2 regions of the Rossellomorea sp. RS05 genome follow, and region 2 is predicted to be linked to the other one. Evidence: a T-box and tRNA genes for the amino acid it is inferred to sense, from the RefSeq annotation. Region 2 holds a T-box; the other holds one or more tRNA genes.
The links. The T-box of region 2 lies ahead of ABJ225_RS03435 (tryptophan--tRNA ligase). A T-box ahead of a tRNA ligase gene usually reads a tRNA of that ligase, here a tRNA-Trp.
Positions count from the first base shown of each region.

Region 1 (3,381 bases), 660 kb from region 2:
AAGATCCCTGAAAGATGATCAGGTAGATAGGTCAGAGGTGGAAGTGTGGCGACACATGGAGCTGACTGATACTAATCGATCGAGGACTTAACCAAATGAAAAAGCGGAGGCGGCTCGTTCAGAGACGACAAGCATTTCTGAGCCAGCAGTTGACGGTGTTCCTTACCGTCGGCTGATGGATCCGAAATGACCTCGAGTCTCTAGCCGCCGGAGCTGGATTAATAGCGCAGGCGCATCGCGTCTCCCGGACTGGACGATACGCCGGTAATGATTGACTATCAACCCTTTATCTAGTTTTCAGGGAATAAGTATACATAAAGTATAAAAAAACCTTGAAATTACCGCGAAGATGCGGTATAATAATACTTGTCCTTTTGAAGGACGCACATAGTCTGGTGACATTGGCGAAGAGGTCACACCCGTTCCCATGCCGAACACGGAAGTTAAGCTCTTCAGCGCCGATGGTAGTTGGGGGATCTCCCCCTGCGAGAGTAGGACGTCGCCAGGCGGTACATTCCACAGTAGCTCAGTGGTAGAGCTATCGGCTGTTAACCGATCGGTCGCAGGTTCGAGTCCTGCCTGTGGAGCCATTATATGGAGAGCTGTCCGAGTGGCCGAAGGAGCACGATTGGAAATCGTGTAGGCGGTTTATAGCTGTCTCAAGGGTTCAAATCCCTTGCTCTCCGCCATATAAGGCCCGTTGGTCAAGCGGTTAAGACACCGCCCTTTCACGGCGGTAACACGGGTTCGAATCCCGTACGGGTCACCATTTTCAAACAGAAAGAATCAGTGGAGGATTAGCTCAGCTGGGAGAGCATCTGCCTTACAAGCAGAGGGTCGGCGGTTCGATCCCGTCATCCTCCACCATTGTTTTTTCACGAAGCGAAGCGTAGTGAAAATAACGTTCCATGCGTTCTTGAACTTAACAGGTTAAAGAATGGAATCAAACTTTTATTGTCGCGGGGTGGAGCAGTTCGGTAGCTCGTCGGGCTCATAACCCGAAGGTCGCAGGTTCAAATCCTGTCCCCGCAATACCGTTTTGATCCGAGAGGATTGGGATGTAGTGACATTGATAGCATATTTGCTATTAAAAGAACATTGATCTTTATTTTCGCTAATGCGAAAAAAAGTTGGTCCGGTAGTTCAGTTGGTTAGAATGCCTGCCTGTCACGCAGGAGGTCGCGGGTTCGAGTCCCGTCCGGACCGCCATTTTTCATTTTTAATAAAAATATGCAATGGCTCAGTAGCTCAGTTGGTAGAGCAATGGACTGAAAATCCATGTGTCGGCGGTTCGATTCCGTCCTGAGCCACCATTTTTTTGTGCCGGTGTAGCTCAACTGGTAGAGCAACTGACTTGTAATCAGTAGGTTGGGGGTTCAAGTCCTCTTGCCGGCACCACTGATTTTTTTAGCTGGAGGGGTAGCGAAGTGGCTAAACGCGGCGGACTGTAAATCCGCTCCTTCGGGTTCGGCAGTTCGAATCTGCCCCCCTCCACCATTTAGTACAGGGGCATAGTTTAACGGTAGAACGAAGGTCTCCAAAACCTTTGGTGCGGGTTCGATTCCTGCTGCCCCTGCCATGGCGATTGTGGCGAAGTGGTTAACGCACCGGATTGTGGTTCCGGCATTCGTGGGTTCGATTCCCATCAGTCGCCCCATATTTTTGTCACATTTTTCTCTGTGTGTCATATACTAACAGTGGGCTATAGCCAAGCGGTAAGGCATCGCACTTTGACTGCGACATGCGTTGGTTCGAATCCAGCTAGCCCAGTAGTGCGGAAGTAGTTCAGTGGTAGAACACCACCTTGCCAAGGTGGGGGTCGCGGGTTCGAATCCCGTCTTCCGCTCCATAGAAAAATGGCGGCATAGCCAAGTGGTAAGGCAGAGGTCTGCAAAACCTCTATCACCGGTTCAAATCCGGTTGCCGCCTCCATATTGTTTTTAGACGCTTGCCGGTGTGGCGGAATAGGCAGACGCGCACGACTCAAAATCGTGTTCCGTAAGGAGTGCCGGTTCGACCCCGGCCACCGGTACCATAAGCGGGTGTAGTTTAATGGTAAAACCTCAGCCTTCCAAGCTGATGTCGTGGGTTCGATTCCCATCACCCGCTCCATCTTACATATTCAGACTTCCAACAGATTTGTTGGAAGTCTTTTTTTGTAATGCAGGAGAGAATATCTGGAAACCCCATCCGTCTCCTTATATACTGGACATAACGTATAGATCATTAGGGGGAAAACGTATGAACATTCAATCTATCCAGTTGAGCAGCAACCCGCAATCGACGCTTACAGCTTATTTATTGGATACAACCAAGCGTATGAAAAACATTACCACCCGTCCTGCCGTTCTGATCCTGCCGGGAGGAGGGTATTACTATACATCCGACCGGGAGGCAGAGCCTGTAGCCATGGCATACTTGTCAGAAGGCTATCATGCATTCACCCTACGTTATTCGGTAGGAGAAGCCAAGAGGTTTGAAGATTCATTCAGGGATGCTGAGGAAGCTTTAGCTTATATCAGGAATCATGCCTCTGAATTAGGAGTGGATCCTGAGCGTATCGCGGTAGTCGGCTTTTCCGCTGGGGGGCATCTGGCCGCTTCGCTGGGTACCATGGGTACCTACAGACCGAGAGCCCTGATCCTTGGGTATCCTTGTATTCTTTCAAACCTTGAGGATGTGCTGGCATTCTCGGTGCCATCCCTCGAAGAGAAAGTTGATGGGAACACACCTCCTAGCTTTTTGTTTTCAACTTTTGAAGACCGGATTGTACCAGTTGAACATACGGTGGAATTCATAAGGGCCCTCACCCGTGCTGGCGTCCCCTTTGAATCTCATATTTTTCAGCATGGTGTACACGGACTTTCCCTAGGGAAGCCTTTGTCATCGGCTGGACAGCGTTCAATGGTAGACGATGATTTCTCACAGTGGTTCCAGCTCAGCATCTCCTGGCTCCACCGATTGATGGGAGACTTCCCCCTAGACCGTGAATAATAGATATAACTCACTCCCGCTTTACTCAGGCGGGGGTCTTTTTTTTGATCCCTAAAGAGGTCAATATCGTGCCCCATCCATGTCAACTCAGTTGACTATAAAAAGTAAGCGTTTACATTATAATGAAAAAAAGCGCGACCGAAGGGGGAGAAGAGATGGAACCAAAGATAGAGACGGGACCGGTCAGGCCAGAAGCACAGCTGAAGCCTGTTCCTAAAAAAGGACTTAAATGGAAGAACATATTGACCTATAGTGCCTTCGTGGGTCCGGCACTAGTGTTCTTCCTGGTTATTCAGATCATCCCATTCTTGATGGGACTGTATTATTCATTTACATCTTGGAACGGGGTCAGTTCAGCTGTGGAGTGGGTTGGATTCGATAATTATA
Region 1 covers NZ_JBDKWY010000001.1:16-3,396, forward strand. Annotated here, with positions in the region: partial or broken rRNA gene ABJ225_RS00005 (23S ribosomal RNA) at 1-95, shown strand, start outside; rRNA gene rrf (5S ribosomal RNA) at 392-508, shown strand; tRNA gene ABJ225_RS00015 (tRNA-Asn) at 516-590, shown strand; tRNA gene ABJ225_RS00020 (tRNA-Ser) at 597-689, shown strand; tRNA gene ABJ225_RS00025 (tRNA-Glu) at 695-769, shown strand; tRNA gene ABJ225_RS00030 (tRNA-Val) at 792-867, shown strand; tRNA gene ABJ225_RS00035 (tRNA-Met) at 959-1,032, shown strand; tRNA gene ABJ225_RS00040 (tRNA-Asp) at 1,133-1,209, shown strand; tRNA gene ABJ225_RS00045 (tRNA-Phe) at 1,238-1,313, shown strand; tRNA gene ABJ225_RS00050 (tRNA-Thr) at 1,323-1,398, shown strand; tRNA gene ABJ225_RS00055 (tRNA-Tyr) at 1,414-1,497, shown strand; tRNA gene ABJ225_RS00060 (tRNA-Trp) at 1,506-1,579, shown strand; tRNA gene ABJ225_RS00065 (tRNA-His) at 1,582-1,657, shown strand; tRNA gene ABJ225_RS00070 (tRNA-Gln) at 1,699-1,770, shown strand; tRNA gene ABJ225_RS00075 (tRNA-Gly) at 1,775-1,849, shown strand; tRNA gene ABJ225_RS00080 (tRNA-Cys) at 1,859-1,932, shown strand; tRNA gene ABJ225_RS00085 (tRNA-Leu) at 1,951-2,035, shown strand; tRNA gene ABJ225_RS00090 (tRNA-Gly) at 2,039-2,112, shown strand; gene ABJ225_RS00095 (alpha/beta hydrolase) at 2,242-2,994, shown strand; gene ABJ225_RS00100 (carbohydrate ABC transporter permease) at 3,150-3,381, shown strand, end outside.
Region 1: it encodes a tRNA-Trp, which carries the amino acid that the T-box ahead of ABJ225_RS03435 (tryptophan--tRNA ligase) is inferred to sense. The anticodon was not compared.

Region 2 (3,381 bases):
GAGCTTGGGCTTGCGCTTACATTTGAAGAGCTTAACCCTCTGGGAGCGTTGAAAGAGGAATTGATCGATGGGCCACTGATCGATAGGGAATGGACGAATGTTTTCCTTCTTGAACAGCATGTCCCATTTGAAGCATTTCATCTTCAAGAAGAGGAAGTGGCAGGGATATTTGCTGCCGGTCTTGATGATGTGGAGAGTCTGATCAAAGGTGGGAAGGATTCCATCCCAGTGGACGGATTCAGGATTCGAAAAGGGAAGAAGGAATACATCAGTTCAAAGGTAGCGTGGGAAGCATTTGTTCCACATGAATCATCTTACATGCTGCAGGTGATTGATCGCATACGTGATAGATTAAGAGAGTAATCCTACATATTTTTATAGCGAAAGAGGGAAATGACTTGAATGGAACGGCACATATGACAGTGGGAGCGGCTGTCGGATTCATCATTGCCCAAACGTACGGAGCGGATGCAGTCGATACTGCCTCACTTGTCGCTGCAGGAGGGGTGTCTGCGCTTATTCCGGATCTTGATGTGAATGGCAAGCTCAGCAATAAAGTGACTTTCTCCTCCAAAATGGTGAGGTCTGCGGTCCAGGTGGTTTCATTGTTGGTGATGCTATACAGCTACTTAGAGGGAACGGGGAATGAAAGATGGCTGGGGATCGGGTATGGTGTCCTCATCCTGATCTTCTCGACATTCATCACTCAAAGAAGGATGCTCACCATCACCGGCATTGGGATAGCGGCCTGCGGTTTTCAGCTTGATACATCATGGATGTGGCTGATGGGGATCTACGTGATCATCGCCTCGTTGGTTTCACACCGGACGTATACACATTCCATCCTGGGTATCATCTATTTTTATTTCGTGGCTCTTGCCTTTCAGGGTGCTGTGATGGTGGATGGCTTGTTTCAGGCAGCCATGATCGGCTATATCAGTCATCTGATCGGGGATATGAAGTTTCTCCCATTCAATAAAAAGGGAGTGAAACTTTTTCTTCCCCTCTCTTCTAAAGAAATTTAAAATGATGGAAAAGATTGACTGGGAGAACCTGATTCTGTATGATAATAAAAACGATAGTTGAGCGTCGATAAAGAGTAGTAAACGGAACAGATGCCGCAGAGAGCTGATGGTTGGTGTGAATCAGTGCATATGGCCGTTGAATGGACTTTGGAGCTTCCCGGAATGGGCGGATTTCCCACCGATAAAAGGGAGTCCGACGGTGGATGGTCACCGTTGGCCGATAAGCGCATGCTTGATGCATGAATGAAGGTGGCACCACGGGTCTCCCGTCCTTTTCCGAGGACGGGGGACTTTTTTGTTTATAGAGAAATCAATTTCATCAGCATTTAGAGAAGGCGACAATCACAGGGGGGAAAGACTAAGATGAAACAAAGGGTGTTAACAGGTATCAAACCTACAGGGAGAATTCATTTAGGGAACTACGTTGGTGCCATCAAGCCTGCACTGAAGCTGGCGGAATCTGAGGAATATCAGGCATCTTACTTCATCGCCGACTATCACGGGATGACCAAGGTACAGGATGCGGAAGAAATGAGAAACCTTACAAGGGGGATTGCGGCAGCGTGGCTAGCACTGGGTCTTGACCCTGAAAAGGTAACGTTTTATAGACAGTCTGACGTACCGGAGATCTTTGAACTCACATGGATCCTCTCCTGTGTTACGCCAAAAGGACTCATGAACCGTGCACATGCATATAAAGCCATGACCGATGGCAACAAGGGGGCTGGACAGGAAGTTGATCATGGCGTGAACATGGGTGTCTACACATACCCTGTCCTCATGGCATCCGATATTCTGTTATTCCAGGCAGACAAGGTCCCTGTGGGAAAAGATCAGTTACAACATATCGAAATTGCCCGCGATATTGCAGGATACTTCAACAAGCAGTACGGAGAAATCTTCAAACTTCCTGAACATTTCATCCAGGAGGAGTCGGCTGTAGTACCTGGTTTGGATGGGAGGAAAATGAGCAAATCATACAATAATACCATTCCCCTTTTCGAAGAACCCGCAAAACTGAAGAAGTTGATCAATAAGATCAAGACCGATTCTTCGCTTCCGACAGACCCTAAGGACCATGATCAATCTGTGATTTTCGCTTTGTACAGGGAATTCGCCTCTCCGGAAGAGGTCATCGTGATGAAAGACCGGTTCAGGGATGGAATCAGCTGGGGAGAGGCGAAATCGGAACTGTTCCACGCCATCAATGGAAAAATGACCGGGCCGAGGGAAAGGTACATGGAACTGATGGGCTCTCCTGAAAAGATGGAGGCAATACTGGCCCGCGGAGCACAAAGGGCAAGGGAGACAACCGCTCCTTTTCTGACAGAAATCAAGAAAAAAATAGGGATTCTTTAATGCGAACCCATGCCTATTGCTTAAATCAAAAGGCCGGACTTCCTGGTAATAAGGAGGTCCGGCCTTGGTCGATTTAATGGGCGGGCTTCTTTATGGTTTCAGAATCACTTTGATGTTCCCGTCGGATTTCTCGTCAAAGATTTTATAGCCTTCGCTTGCCTGTTCCAGAGGAAGCGAGTGGGTGATGATATCAGTCGGGTCAAAAGCTCCATCTTCAATCATGCTGTAGAGCTTCGGCATCAGATGAATCACTGGAGCCTGGCCCATTTTAAGGGAAACGTTCCTGCTGAAGAAGTCACCGATCGGAAAACCATTTGCTCCAGTCGCATAGACGCCCGTCAACTGAACAGTACCGAACTTGCGCACCGCCTGAGAAGCAGTGATGATAGGACGGATCGTACCGAACTGATTATCAAAATCAGATCCGAATGATTCACCGGAAGCAACAGTCCCGTCCATCCCGACGCAGTCGATCACGACATCTGCTCCTCCATTCGTATCTTCGTGCAACAACTGTCCGATGTCCGGATTTCCCGAAAAGTCATAGATTTCTGCTCCATTCGTCTTCTTGGCATGATCAAGGCGATGCCTTACCTGATCAACGGCAATGACTCTTTTTGCCCCTTTTAACCTGGCGAATTTTTGAGCCATGAGTCCGATTGGACCACTGCCGAGGATGATGACGGTATCACCAGCCTATACACCGCTGTTCTCAACGCTCCAATATGCAGTAGGAATGACATCTGAAAGGAAAAGCACATTCTCGTCAGAAAGTTCACTTTCTTCGGGGACTTTGAACGAGGTGAAATCTGCGTAAGGGACCCTCAGGTATTCGGCTTGTCCACCAGGGTAATTCCCGTTCATTTCGGTAAAACCAAAAAGCCCGCCGACTTCACCATGGGGGTTCGATTCATCACATTGACTTTCCATCTGGTTCTGACAGAAGAAGCATTCTCCGCAGCCGATATTGAAAGGGATCACGACACGGTCTCCTTTT
Region 2 covers NZ_JBDKWY010000001.1:662,375-665,755, forward strand. Annotated here, with positions in the region: gene ABJ225_RS03425 (NUDIX hydrolase) at 1-363, shown strand, start outside; gene ABJ225_RS03430 (metal-dependent hydrolase) at 399-1,025, shown strand; T-box leader at 1,081-1,302, shown strand; gene ABJ225_RS03435 (tryptophan--tRNA ligase) at 1,389-2,384, shown strand; partial or broken gene ABJ225_RS03440 (alcohol dehydrogenase catalytic domain-containing protein) at 2,475-3,381, opposite strand, start outside.